2 regions of the Brevundimonas sp. TWP1-3 genome follow, and region 2 is predicted to be linked to the other one. Evidence: riboswitches for the same ligand, from Rfam matches in the RefSeq annotation. Region 2 holds a riboswitch; the other holds the start of a gene.
What was found. Region 2 has a riboswitch for glycine ahead of gcvT (glycine cleavage system aminomethyltransferase GcvT). Riboswitches for the same ligand answer to the same signal wherever they lie in the genome.
Positions count from the first base shown of each region.

Region 1: it holds a riboswitch for glycine, as region 2 does, so the genes downstream of both, ACP693_RS16750 (TonB-dependent receptor domain-containing protein) here and gcvT (glycine cleavage system aminomethyltransferase GcvT) in region 2, are expected to answer to the same signal.

Region 1 covers NZ_JAFCTP010000003.1:72,664-79,903, forward strand. Annotated here, with positions in the region: gene ACP693_RS16750 (TonB-dependent receptor domain-containing protein) at 1-2,118, opposite strand, end outside; glycine riboswitch at 2,293-2,380, opposite strand; gene ACP693_RS16755 (ABC transporter substrate-binding protein) at 2,588-3,664, opposite strand; gene ACP693_RS16760 (response regulator transcription factor) at 3,748-4,410, shown strand; gene ACP693_RS16765 (sensor histidine kinase N-terminal domain-containing protein) at 4,407-5,783, shown strand; gene ACP693_RS16770 (hypothetical protein) at 6,323-6,544, shown strand; gene ACP693_RS16775 (hypothetical protein) at 6,663-7,196, opposite strand.
Region 2 covers NZ_JAFCTP010000002.1:43,470-50,709, reverse strand. Annotated here, with positions in the region: gene gcvPB (aminomethyl-transferring glycine dehydrogenase subunit GcvPB) at 1-1,218, opposite strand, end outside; gene gcvPA (aminomethyl-transferring glycine dehydrogenase subunit GcvPA) at 1,231-2,577, opposite strand; gene gcvH (glycine cleavage system protein GcvH) at 2,643-3,008, opposite strand; gene gcvT (glycine cleavage system aminomethyltransferase GcvT) at 3,019-4,134, opposite strand; glycine riboswitch at 4,190-4,274, opposite strand; glycine riboswitch at 4,278-4,375, opposite strand; gene ACP693_RS12180 (alpha/beta hydrolase) at 4,481-5,518, shown strand; gene ACP693_RS12175 (class 1 fructose-bisphosphatase) at 5,745-6,710, shown strand; gene pncA (bifunctional nicotinamidase/pyrazinamidase) at 6,710-7,240, shown strand, end outside.

The DNA.
Region 1 (7,240 bases), on a different contig from region 2:
GTTGAAACAGCGGCTGACCAGATCCTGGGGCGCAATCGTGGTGATCACATCGTCGATCTTGATGTTGTAGTAGTCGACCGACATGTTCAGGCTGGGGATCGACGGGGGCGAATAGGTCAGTCCCAGCGTCAGGGTGTCCGCCGTTTCCGGCGCCAGGTTCGGGTTACCGCCGCCGTTGTTCAGCGTGTAGACGGTCTGGCCCTTCAAGGGGTCGTTGATGTTGTTATAGCCGGTCGTGGTGGTGGTGTAGAGTTCGGTCAGGTTGGCCGAACGGATGTCCCGCGATTGGGTGATGCGCCCCCGGAAACCGGGGAAGAACTCGTTGGTCGCGCCGACCTTCCACGACCAGATCGAGCCCGTGGTGTCATAGTCAGAGATACGCGCTGCGGCGTTGAATTCCAGATTGTTCAACACCGGCAGGTCGCGAACGATCGGCACCAGGATTTCACCGAAGGCTTCCTTGACGGTGAACTCGCCCGACATGGCCGAGAAGCTGAAGGTCTGGAACGCCTTGGCGGCGTCCAGTTCACCCACGCGCTGATCGGTCTGCTCCTTGCGGGCCTCAAGGCCGACGGCGATCGAGACATCCCCCGCCGGCAGGCTGAAGGGCTCGCCGCGCAGGCTGACGCCGGCGACATCCAGCTTCGTCGTGGTCCGTTGTTGCGGCGTGCCGGTGACATAGTCGATGGCTTCCTGAGACGGCGCGCCCAGGCCGAACAGGTTGATCGGCACGCAGCCGGAGTTGGCGTTGGTCAGGGTCACGCGACAGACGGGCTGATTGGTGACGGGGCTGATGACCGAGTCGACCGCCTGGGCGTAGTTGGTGGTCAGCAGGAAGCCCGGCGTGTCGATATTATTCTCGTATTCGCCGTGGCTGTAGTAGGCGCCCCAGCGCCAGTTGTCGCCGAACTCGCCGTCCAGGGCGATGGTCGCCTGGGTCGTGACACGCTCGAAATCGATCGTAGAATAGGACAGGTCGGAGTTGAAGCGGCCCATGGTGAAGGAGGTCTGGCCCGCCGCCGCCATCTGCTGCTTGATCGCCGCAGACAGGAAGGCGTTGTCGTTCTTGATCGTCAGATTGCCGCGGTTGTGATCGCCGAACCAGATGTAGTTGTTCCACATCCGCGAGTGACGGACGTCGGCCGTCAGCCGCAGCTTGTCGGCCAGTTCGTAGGTGGCGCTGGCCAGAGCGGCGTAGCGACGCTGGGGCGTGACCAGGGGGCTGAGATCGTCGTTCGACGGTCCCTCGCCGCCAACCGTATTTGTGCCGACCACCGTGCCATAGTTGAAGGCGCGCAGCGTGCCGTCGGGATTGAACACCTTGCCAGCATTCACGCCGGACACGATCAGACCGCCGTAGGCTGCGTTGGAGAAGCCGACGTTGGGAACGGTGACAAACGCGCCTGCGCCGTTCGAGACCTGAGCCCAGCGACCGATGGCCGGACGCGAGGTCTTGGGAACGACGCCGTCGTTGTCCAGATATTCGCCGCCGATCACGAAATGACCGCGGCCGTTGGCGAACGGCGTGCCCCATGCGGCCTCGAACCGCTGTTGCTCGGCGTCGTCGAAGGACGAGATGCCGTATTCGGCGCCCAGCTTGCCGCCGGTGAAGAAGCGGTCGATGCCGATGTTCACAACGCCGGCGACGGCGCCCGAACCCCAGGCTGCGGATGCGCCGCCGGTGACGACGTCCACGCTCTTCACCAGAACGGACGGAATGCTGTTGAGGTCGTTTTCGCTCGACACCCGACGCCCGTCGATCAGGACCAGCGTGCGGTTGATCCCCAGGCCGCGCAGATCGACCGGCGCATTGCCCGCACCTGTGTTGGTGCCGGTCGTCTGGGGCGAACTGCTGGCCTTGAACTGAGGCATGTCGTTTAGCGCGGCGGCGATGTTCTGGCGCGCGCCGACCGAAAGATCCTCAGCCGTCAGATGGATGGTGGGCGTGGGCGCCTGGAAGCCGGCCCGGTCGATCCGGGACGCGGTGACGACGATGTCGTCCACCGAGGCGGCGGCCTCTGGAGCGGTTTGGGCGTCCTGTGCGTGAGCGATCCCGGCGCACGACAGAAGGGCGATGGCGCTGCAGCAGGTGGTCAGATGGCGGTTGAGACGAGACAAGGCGATGGTCCTCATAAAGATGACGCCCCTCCCCAGGGGTGTCTGACGCGAGCGACGCTCTGCGGCGTCGTTTCGCCCCCGCTGTCATCAGGCCTGAGAGCTTCGGGGCCTTGCGACCCGTTTCTCCTTCGGCGAGGGCGGATCCCCCGGACCCGTCCTTCTCTCCAGCGTTCCTTCAGCAAGACGGTCCGTTTGCCTGAGCGTTTCCGGGGCGGTTGCGCCTTCGGCGTCGGCCGGAGCCGATCTCTCCCGCCTTGCTGAAGCTGAGTAAGATCGACCCCGCGACTGGTGTCAAATACGTGAAAACCGCAATTTTATTGCGGCAACAAGCGCCATGTTCGCATTTCGTTGCTCTTCAAGATCGGCGCGCATCGTTTATGGTCGCGCTAGAACGGCAGCTCGTGGGGCGGTGACGGCGGCGTGACAGAAAGGCGGGTTTAGGACTTTGTGGACTTATCCACAGGAACGCTCAGGGCGCGGCGGGATCCGAGGGCGCCCTGACGCCAAGACGCATCGCGGCGTCCCATCGCGTCAGCAGGGTCGCGCGGCGCGCCTGATCCAGATTGGCCAGCAGGGCCGGCCCCACACGGATAGGCCGAACGCCGGGCGACGCGGGTCGCAGGGGCGCATCGACATCGTCGCGCACCGGCCGAACACCCAGCGCTCCGATCACCCGCTGGCCTTCGCGCGACAGCAGGAAGTCCAGGAACAGCCGCGCGGCATTCGGATGCGCGGCGTTGCGCGGAATGAACGCCACCCGCGAAACGGACAGATGATAGTCGTCAGGCGTGATCAGCCCGATCTCGGGAACACGTTCGGCCCAGGACTCGCCGTAAGACCGATTCATATTATAGGCGAACACCATCCGCCCATCGGCGATCTGGCCCATCATCCTCTGCCCCGAGGTGTCCAGTCGCGGACGCTGCGCGCCCAGCGCCTCCATCAACGGCCAGGCGTCGGGATAGATCTGCACGTCCGCCGACAACTGCATCAGGGCCACGCCGCTGCGTTCCGCATCATAGAGAGTGACGCGTCCGTCGAAGACGTCAGGCCGCGTCCTGAGCAACCGCAGCAGATCCGCGTGACTGCGGGGCACGACATCGCCCGCAAGCTGGCCCTTATTATAGGCGAACACGATCGGCTCGGCGGTCAGCCCATATCCCTGGTCGCGCCACACCGACCCGTCTGGCATCGCCGCCCGATGCGGGGACTTGTAGGCCTGGGCATAGCCGTCGTTGATCAGCTTGACCTGCACGTCCATCGCCGTGCTCCAGACCAGATCCGGCCCGTCCCGCCCAGCGTCCGCCAGGGCGCGAACCTGTTCGGCGATCCGGGTGGAGTTTATGTCTTCCAGACGCACGCTGATCCCGGGCCAGCGACGACGAAAGGCCTCCAGTACCGGCCCCATAAGGCTGGTGTTGGTCAGGATGTGCAGCGCCCCTTCGCGACGCGCCAGCCAGCGGACCCGCTGCGCGGTGCCCGCCCCCTCCGGTTCCGACGAACAGGCGGCGGCGCCCAATCCGGCGACGCCTCCCGCCAGACCCATCAGCAGATGTCGTCGATCCGTCTTCACCGCTCCGGCTTTCTGGCTATGGTGTCGCGCATGATCCGTCGCCCCATTCCGTCGCCATGAGAATACTCGTCGTCGAAGATGACAAGGCGCTGCGGCATTCACTTGAAGCCAGTCTTCACGAGGCGGGGTTCGAGGCAAGCTGTATCGACAGCGGTGAACAGGCCTTGCAGCTCGAAAGCGCAGAGGTCTTCGACGCCGCCATCCTGGACATCGGCCTGCCCGACATCGACGGCTTCGAAGTGCTCAGAACCCTGAGGCGTCGAGGATCGTCGACGCCGGTTCTGATGCTGACGGCGCGCGACGCGCTCGGCGACCGCGTTGCGGGCCTAGACCTCGGGGCCGACGACTATTTGGTCAAGCCGTTCGCTCCGTCGGAACTGGTCGCGCGCCTGCGCGCCATCGTGCGCCGGCGTCAGGGACAGGCCGCCGGCGCGGTCGTGGTCGGAACCCTCTTCTGCGACTGGCGCACCGGCCGCGCCCTGGTCAACGACCGAGACCTTGCTCTGCGCCCCCGCGAATGGGCCGCCCTGCGCGTCCTTGCGTCTCGGCCGGGACAGGTGGTGGACCGCGACCTGCTGGCCGCCGAGGTCTTCCCGCAGGACGAGGCACCGTCCCTCAATGCGCTGGAAATCCACGTCGGACGGCTGCGTCGCAAGCTTCAGCCCGACGGTCCTGCGGTGACCAATATTCGTGGTCGCGGGTATCGTCTCGATCCATGAGCCGCGCCCGGCCTGCCCGTTCCCACAGCCTGGTCACGCGCCTGTTGATCGCACAGGTGGTTCCGCTGGCGATCTTCGCCGTCGTCGTTCTGGCGGTCGGCGCCTGGACGGCCCAGCGGGTGGTGGCGAGCAATGCAGACCGGTTGCTGGCAGGCGCGCTGCAAACGATCCGCGAGACCGTGTCGGTCGCGGATGACCGCATCACCGTGAACGTGGAACCTTGGGCCCTGGCCCTCCTGGACGGCCCCGAGCGTGACGCCGTCTTCTACAGCGTCCGCGAAGGCGACTGGCTCGTCACTGGCTATCCAGAACTGCCCAACCTCGCTCAGGCCCAAGCGGACCGCCCGGTCTTCGCAGACCTGTCGGTCCGGGGCGTTTCGGTGCGGATGGCGCAACAGACACTGATCATCCCCGGCCGCGACGCCCCCATCCGCGTCTCGGTCGCCCAAAGTTTGGACTCCCGCCGCGCCAGCCTGCGCGAGCTTTACCGCAGCATGCTGCTTCTCCCTGGCCTTTTGGTCGTGCTGGCCGCTCTGCTGATCTGGCCAGCGCTGCAATGGGGCCTGAACTCGCTCAAACGTCTGATCGACGACCTGACGCGACGGCCCAGCCCCTCAGCCGACTTCGCCCCGACCAATGTCGATCTGGCCCCGCGCGAATTCTGGCCGGTCCTGAACGCCTTCAACCATCTGCTCGCGCGGCTGGAGACCTCGACCTCCGGCATTCAGCGGTTCGCAGCCGACGCCTCGCATCAACTGCGCACGCCGCTGTCGGTGGTGTCCGCCAATCTCGAACTTCTCGCAGGCTCTTCTCGTCCCTGGACGGATCAGGAGAGACGGTTGCTCGCCGATTCTCGCGACGCCGTCAGCGGCATGACGCGCCTCGTCGGACAACTGCTGTCAACGGCCCGCGCCGACGGCGCCCGCATCGAGTCTTCCGCCGACCTCGGCCGCGCCGCACGCCGCGCCTGCCAGGCCGCCCGTGAGCGTCGCAGCTTTCCTGCCGGCGCCATGCGTCTTCGTCTTCCTGCCGAACCGGTGACCGTCCTCGGCGCCGAAGACCTCATCACCGAACAGATCCTCAACCTGATCGACAACGCCTTCCACCACGGCGAACCGCCTGTGATCGTGCATGTTCAAACGACGGGTGCGGTCTGCGTCTGGGATCACGGCCCAGGCGTCGACGAAGCCACGCTTCCCCACCTTACCGACCGCTTCTTCCGCGCCGCCTCATCTCAAGCGTCCGGCTCCGGCCTCGGCCTGGCGATCGTTCACACCTTGGCCCAAGCTCAAGGCGCGCAGTTCAAACTGTGCAATCGCGGCGGGAAGAGATCTGGCCTAGTTGGAGGGATTGTCTTTCGACTTCTTACCTAAGGATATTGGCCTAAGTTTTCGGCGAAGCTGAATGGATTTCAGCGACCGGTCCCATCTCCGCAAATGCCGCTTAGGCGCAAATCGCCCTGCACTCTCATTTCGGAAAAGCGCCAGGACCGGACATTGGTAGGTTTCCAGACATCGGTAATTGCTTGTTAGCAACTCGACGCCAGTCGGCCGCACAAGCTGTTCGCCAAAACTAGAATCTAGCTCTTATCTTGGCGGCGCAACACTGAAGCTTATTGGCTCAGCCCCCTTGTAGGAATTCCACCGGAAAGCTGTAGCGTTCAGAATTGAGCCCGACCATGACCCAGCCGCTTGCATCGACGCTGCTCGAAAGAGTGCTTGAAGCAGGGCTGGACCCTACGACACGATTATCGGCGTCGAAATGAAAAAAAACCCGCTCCCTGTCTCCAAGAATGATCACGTCAGCGCGACCGTCTTGTCGGCGTGGCGCGAAATCTTCGGCGCTATGATTCCCTGACAATTTCCCTGATGCGGCTTGGGTCGCAGGATTTGACTTCAGCCGTCGTGGACGTTTGGCCGCTCAGGAAGTGGGCGCGCTCAACGACCCGAACCTCGCCGATGTGGCGCGTCAAAGGTTGTGGCGCGAACTCGGTCCCGTTCTACAGGTCAGCGCCGAAGCGACCGCGATCAAACTCGGCATGGCCGCGAAGAGCCGGGATGTGACAAAGGGTGGATCGAAAGGCGGGGACCCTTTCGCCGACGCGATCAACGCCACATATACCGCCGTAAGCTAAACGGGAGAGAAACTGTGGAACTGCGCGAGTTCATTAAAACAAGCCTCGTAGACATCCTTGGTGGCATCCAAGATGCTCAAAGTGAGGTCAACGCGAAGGTTCCTTGAAACGGCTCGGCTTAGCCTTCCGATTCCTCATCTGATGACAGAGGGGTATCTTGAAACAGCTTGTAGTGGATGCGCTGGATCGCCTTACTGAACCTCGCCGCCTTGATGGCTATCCGCTCAAGCTGGCCCGCGTAATAGGGCGTGTCCCGGTGGACGATCTCGCCGTTCGAGATAACGATTTCATCGAAACGGGCTATTCCGGGAAGCACGCTCATGTCCGCGTGGGCCATTTGATTCCGAATGTCCCGGCCCTGATCGAACCGATCAAGGATCGAAAGGCCCAAGGATCGGCTTGCTGAAAGAGGGCCTTGCGTATCCAGCACTCTGCGAAGGAACTTGATCCTTGATGCCGGGGTGAATGGCGGTTTCTCTGCAAGGTCGCGATACTCCGATTCATGCGAACAGCGGATCGCCAGATAGGTCAGCTTCTGCTCAATGTGGCTGTAGCTCCATAGGATGGAAGCGCGAAGCATCAGCACCCTCGCCAAGTCCTGATCCGGCGTCCACGGGCTGATGACAGCCCGCCATTCCTTCGGAACCATCATAGGTTCGCCTCATGCTCTATCGCAGCGACATTGCATCGAACGAC
Region 2 (7,240 bases):
GGGGCCGTCGGGGAAGGCCGCCGACATCAGGTCCGACAGGCGGGCCTTGATGTAGTTGGCGTTCAGGACCGCATCCTCGGCCACCTGACGCAGGCCGTCTGCGCCGTGGCTCATCATGTAGGACAGGGCGCGCACATACATGCCCATCTGGCCCTGGAAGGCGCACAGGCGACCGAAGGCCTGGACGGCCTCGTCTTCCTCGCGCTCGATCAGGCGATAGCCGTTGTCGTCATGCACGACCCACGGAGCCGGCGCGAAGGGCGCCAGGGCCTCCGACAGCACCACCGGACCCGCGCCCGGCCCGCCGCCGCCGTGCGGCGTCGAGAAGGTCTTGTGCAGGTTGATGTGCATGGCGTCGACGCCCAGATCGCCCGGACGCACCCGGCCGACGATGGCGTTGAAGTTGGCGCCGTCGCAGTAGAAATAGGCGCCGGCTTCATGCGTCAGGCGGCTGATCTCCAGGATGTCGTGCTCGAACAGGCCGCAGGTGTTGGGATTGGTCACCATGATGGCGGCGACGTCGTCGCCCAGCTTGGACGCCAGGTCCGCCACGTCCACGCGGCCGTCTTCGGTCTGGGCGACCTCGACGACAGTGTAGCCGACGAAGGCGGCCGTGGCCGGGTTGGTGCCGTGGGCGCTGGTGGGCACCAGCACCTTGCGGCGCTTCTCATGCTGGCCCGAGGCCTCGTGCGCGGCGCGGATGGTCATCAGGCCGCACAGTTCGCCGTGGGCGCCGGCTTTCGGAGACAGGGCGACGGCGGGCATGCCGGTCAGGGTCTTCAGCCAGTGGGCCAGCGTATCCATCAGCTCCAGCGCGCCCTGTACCGTCGAGATCGGTTGCAGCGGGTGGATGTCCGAGAAGCCGGCCAGGCGCGCCATCTTCTCGTTCAGGCGCGGGTTGTGCTTCATCGTGCACGAGCCCAGCGGATAGATGGCCAGGTCGATGGCGTGGTTCTTTTGCGATAGGCGCACATAGTGGCGCATGGCCTCGGGCTCGGACAAGCCGGGCAGGCCGATCGGATCCTTGCGGACCAGGTCGCCCAGGTCGGATCCATCGGTCTTGGGTTCCGGCAGATCGACGCCGGTCTTGCCCCAGCCGTCGCCCTCGAAGATCAGGGCTTCATTTTGCAGGAGACCGCGGCCGCCGGTCAGGGTGGCGGGCTTGGTCTGGATTTGGTTCGGGGCGGTCGGGCGGCCGACAGTGTTCATGGTGCTCATGGTCAGTATCCCTTAGGCGCCGAGGACTTGGGTAAGCGCTTTGGCCAGGATCCGGATGTCTGCATCCAGGGTGGTTTCGGTCGCGGCGACCAGCAGGACGTCGTCCATGCCGGCGGCGGGCGCCAGGCGGCTGTAGGGCACGCCTGCCAGCAGATGATGCCCGGCGAGCGTATCGACGACCTCGGCCGCGTTCTTGGGCAGGCGCACCGCGAACTCGTTGAAGAAGCGCGAGGTCAGGATTTCGACGCCCGGAATGGCCGCCAGGGCGTCGCGCGTGGCGACGGCCTTTTCGTGGTTCAGCAGGGCCAGTTTGCGCAGGCCCGTCTCGCCCAGCAGGCTCATGTGAATGGTGAAGGCCAGGGTGCAGAGGCCGGAATTGGTGCAGATATTCGACGTCGCCTTGTCGCGCCGGATATGCTGTTCCCGCGTCGACAGGGTCAGGACGAAGCCGCGCTCGCCGTCGGCGTCCACCGTCTCGCCGGTCAATCGGCCGGGCATCTGGCGGATCAGCTTCTCGCGGGTGGCGAACAGTCCGACATAGGGACCGCCGAAGTTCAGCGCGTTGCCGATCGACTGGCCCTCGGCCGCGACGATGTCCGCGCCCATCTCGCCGGGCGACTTCAGCAGGCCCATCGACACCGCCTCCGTGACCACGACGATCAGCAGGGCGCCGGCGGCGTGGGCGGCCTCGGCGATCTTGGTGACATCCGTCGCCGTGCCGAAGACGTTCGGAGTTTGAACTACGACGCAGGCTGTATCCGGACCGATCTGATCGATTACGGCGGCCTCGGCGTCCACAGCGGGCGCCAGAACCTGCGTCTCGACGCCGACGGCGTGGACCACGGTCTCGGTCGCCTTGACGTAGTGGGGGTGGACGCCGCCGCTGATCACCGCCTTGTTGCGGCGGGTCACGCGGGTCGCCATCAGCACACCCTCGGCCATGGCGGTCGAACCGTCATAGAGGGACGCGTTGGCCACCGGCATGCCAGTCAGGTTCGCGACCTGGGTCTGGAACTCGTACAGATATTGCAGCGTGCCCTGGGCGATTTCCGGCTGATAGGGGGTGTAACTGGTCAGGAACTCGGACCGTTGGATCACGTGATCCACCGTCGCCGGGACGTGGTGCTTGTAGGCCCCTGCGCCGCAGAAGAAGGGCACGGCGCCGGCCGTGGCGTTCTTGGCCGCCATGGCGGACAGGGCGCGTTCGACCTCCATCTCGCCGGCCACGCGGGGCAGGTCCACCGGCCCGTCCAGCCGCGCCGCCTCGGGCACGTCCACGAACAGGTCGTCGATCGATTTCGCGCCGATGGCGGCGAGCATCGCCGTGCGGTCGTCGGGCGTCAGGGGGAGATAACGCATGGTCTTGTCCTGGGCCGTGAAAGGCCGAAGACCCTCTGACTTTTAATCAGAGGGTCCGATGGGTCTTAGAGAGTGGCGAGGAAGGCGTCGTAGGCGGCCTGGTCCATCAGGGCGTCCAGTTCGGCAGCGTCCGACACCTTGATCTTGGCGAACCAGCCGTCCGCTTCCGGGGCCGAGTTGACGGTTTCCGGCGCGGTCGACAGAGCGTCGTTGGCCTCGACCACTTCGCCCGAGACGGGGGCGTAGACGTCCGAGGCGGCCTTGACGCTTTCGACCACGGCGAAGCTGGCGCCCTTGGCGACGGTCTTGCCGATTTCAGGCACTTCCACGAACACCACGTCGCCCAGGGCGTCGGCTGCGTGTTTGGAAATACCCACGGTGGCGATGTCGCCGTCCAGGCTGACCCACTCGTGATCCTTGGTGAACTTCATGATCTGATCCTCAGACGGTCTTCGGTTTGCGGTAATAGCGTTGCGCCACGAAGGGCATGGCGACGACTTCGGCGGCGGCAGTCTTGCCGCGCACGACGACCTTCAGGTCCGTGCCCAGCGCGGCATAGGCCGGCGGCACGAAGCCCATGGCGATGTTCTTGCCCAGGGTGGGGGAGGGGCCGCCCGAGGTGACCTTGCCGATGACGTTACCGTCCATGTCGGCGATCTCGGCGCCTTCGCGGGCCGGGGCGCCTTCCTTGACGATCAGGCCGACGCGGACGCGCGTGGGCGTATCGGCCAATTCCTTCAGGATGCGGTCGGCGCCGTTGAAGTCGGCGCGCTCCTTGCGCGACTTGGACAGGGCGAAGGTCAGCGCGCCTTCCACCGGCGAGGTCGTCGGGTCGATGTCATGGCCGTGAAGCGGCAGGCCGGCTTCCAGGCGCAGGCTGTCGCGCGCGCCCAGGCCGATCGGCTTGACGCGGGCGTCTTCCAGGATGGTGTTCCAGACGCGCTCGGCCTGATCCGCCGGCACCGAAATCTCATAGCCGTCCTCGCCGGTATAGCCCGAACGCGAGACGTAGCAGTCGACGCCGAACAGCATCAGCCGGGCGCATTCCATGAAGCCCATCTCGGCCAGGATCGGCTCATGCGCGGCCATGACTTCGGCGGCTTCCGGCCCCTGGATGGCGATCAGGGCGCGGTCCAGCACGGTCAGCTTGGCGTCGCCTTCAAGGTTCGCCTGCCAGAAGGCGAAGTCCTCGTCCTTGTTGCCGGCGTTGACGACGACGAACAGGCCGTCGTGGTCGGGGCGGCCCGCCATCAGGTCGTCGATGATCCCGCCGTCCTTGTTCAGCAGCAGCGAATATTTCTGTTTGCCGGCCTTCAGGATCGCATAGTCGCCGGGCACGAACCGCTCGAACTGGGCGGTCGCGTCGGCGCCGGTGATCTTGCACTGGCCCATGTGGGACACGTCGAACAGGCCGGCGTGTTCGCGGGTCCAGCGATGTTCGGCCAGGACGCCCTCATACTGGACCGGCATGTCATAGCCGCCGAAACCCACCATGCGGGCCCCCAGCGCGCGGTGCGCGGCGTTCAGGGGCGTGGTCTTCAGGGCTTGGTCGGTCATGGTTCAGGCTTTCACGGTCGCGTTTGGTGGCGGAGCTCCGCCGTCTTCGCGCCCCCGCTGTCCTGAAGCCTGAGAGATTCCGGCGACCAAATCATGTCGCCTTGCTCCGTCGGCGCGCCCGAATGGGCGACTTTCCAGCGTCCGTATGCTTCGCGGTCCGTTTGCCTGAGCGTTTCCGGGGCGGTTGCGCCTTCGGCGTCGAGGCCTGTTTCCAGACTCCGAACTCTCCCGCGAGAGCGCTCGACCTAAGGCATCGACTCCGGCCCCAAGTCAAGCGGTCGGGGAACAAGGATGCGTGGGGCGGGTTGTCGTCAAGAGCCCCCGTTCGAAACCCAGGAATCCCAAAATGTCGATTATAGACAAGCTGTTCGGCGACAACGACAAGCCGCGTGACACCCCCGCCAAGGCCGACGGCCCGATGCAGAAGGTGCTGGACGAACTGGCGTCGCTCGGCGGCAAGCCGATCGAGACCCTGTCGCCGGAAGAGGCCCGCCAGCAACCGACCCCGACCGACGCCGTGAAATCCCTGTTGCGCAATGACGGCAAGGACCCCAGCGACGACATGGGCGTCAAGACCAGCGACATCACCATTCCCGGCGCCGCCGGCCCGATCCAGGCGCGCATCTACAAACCGCACGACCATTCCGAGGACAAGCTGCATCCGGTCGTGGTCTATTTCCACGGCGGCGGCTTCGTGATCGCCGATCTTGACGTCTATGACGGCGGCCCGCGCGGCGTATCCAAGATGGCCGATGTGATCGTGGTCTCGGTCCACTATCGCCAAGCCCCTGAACACCACTTCCCCGCCGCCCACGACGATGCCCTGGCCGCCTATCGCTGGGTGCTGGAAAACGCCCAGACCTTCAATGGCGACCCGCAGAAGGTGGCGGTTATGGGCGAAAGCGCCGGCGGCAACCTGGCCATCGGCGTTTCCATGATGGCGCGCGACGCCGGCCTGCCGGCGCCGAAACATCAGGTGCTGGTCTATCCGGTCGCCGGGGTGGACATGGACAATGAGTCCTACGTCGAGAACGCCGACGCCAAGCCGCTGAACAAGCCGATGATGAAGTGGTTCGTGAAGCACATCTTCGCCAGCGAGGCCGACGCCCAGGATCCGCGCATCAACATCGTCGAAAAAGCGAACCTGACCGGCCTGCCGTCCTCGACGGTCATCTGCGCCGATATCGACCCCCTGCGTTCGGAGGGCGAATTGCTGGCCGAAAAGCTGGAACAGGCTGGCGTGGATGTGCGCCACAAGACCTTCCACGGTTCGACGCACGAGTTCTTCGGCATGGCGACGGTCGTGCCGGACGCGGCTGCGGCCCAGACCTTCGCCGCACATGAGTTGAAGCGCGCGTTCGGCACGGCGATCCTGCCGATTTAACATCCCTTCTCCCTTTGGGAGAAGGTGGCCCGAAGGGCCGGATGAGGGCCGGATGAGGGCCGGGTGGCGGGCCAATTCGCACCATCCGACCCTCATCCTTTCGCCTTGCGTATCGCCTGCGGCTCTCCGAGGCTCAAGCCCTCTCCCAATGGGAGAGGGTTTCTGTCTTGCGGTGGCGCGTCTCGCCCGCCAAGAACGGCGCAACGCCCAGAACCGGATCGACCGCATGACCCGCACCCGCCTCGACGCCCATATCGCCGCCCTGGACGCGCCCGAGGGTCTGAAGACGGTCTTGACCGTCGTCGCCGCCACCTGTGCGGACATCAGCAAGGTCGTGGCCGGCGGCGCCCTGGCCGGCGCCCTGGGCGCTTCGGGCCAGATCAACGTCCAGGACGAGGAGCAGAAGAAGCTCGACGTAATGACCAACGACATGCTGACCGACGCCCTTCTGGCCAGCCCCGCCGTCGCCGGCGTCGCCTCGGAAGAGATGGACGAGGTCCAGCCGGCGTCCCATTCGACCGGTGAATACCTCGCGCTGTTCGACCCGCTGGACGGCTCGTCCAACATCGACATCAACGCCATGGTCGGCACCATTATCTCGGTGCTGAAGTCCGCCACGCCTTCGCCGACCGAGGCCGATTTCATGCAGCCGGGCCGCAATCAGGTCGCGGCCCTCTATGCCCTCTACGGTCCCCAGACCATGCTGGTCCTGACCACCGGCGCCGGGGTGAAGGGCTTCACCCTGTCGAACGACGGCGACTGGATCTTGACCCACGACGCCATCGCCATATCGCCGGACACCAAGGAGTTCGCCATCAACATGTCGAACCTGCGCCACTGGTCCGAGCCGGTGCAGACCTATGTCGGCAACCTGTTGAAGGGCGAGGACGGTCCGCGCGGCAAGAACTTCAATATGCGCTGGGTCGCGGCCATGGTCGCCGACGTCCACCGCATCCTGATGCGCGGCGGGGTCTTCCTCTATCCGTGGGACAAGCGCGAGCCGAACAAGCCCGGAAAGCTGCGTCTGATGTACGAGGGCAATCCGATGGCCTTCCTGGTCGAACAGGCCGGGGGTAAGGCGACGACGGACGGGGTGCAGCCCATCCTGGACATCCAGCCCGAGCACCTGCACCAGCGCATCCCCGTGGCCCTGGGCTCGGCCAACGAGATCGACGCCTACGCGGGCGTTTGATGGACATCCGGCCCACTGACGCCCTGCTGGTCATCGACCCGCAGAACGACTTCTGCGAGGGCGGCGCTTTAGCGGTCGCAGGAGGGGCGGGGATCATGCCGCTGATCAACCGGCTGGCCGAACGGTTCACCCGCGTGATCCTGACCCAGGACTGGCACACGCCGGATCAGATCAGCTTCGCCTCCAACCACCCCGGCGCGGCCCCCTTCACCGAGATCGAGGTCGCCTACGGCCGCCAGATGCTGTGGCCGGATCATTGTATTCAGGGCTCAGCCGGCGCCGACTTCCATCCCGACGTCGCGCCGACGGTCGAGAATGCCCTGGCCGTGGTCCGCAAGGGCTACAACCCGGCGGTCGATTCCTATTCCGGCTTCTTTGAAAACGACCATCGCACGGCGACCGGCCTGGCCGGCCTGCTGCGCGAGATCGGCGTGACCCGCGTCTTCCTGGCGGGCCTAGCCTTCGACTACTGCGTCCGCTTCACCGCGGAGGACGCGGTGCGGCAAGGGTTCGAGGCCGTGGTCATCTCT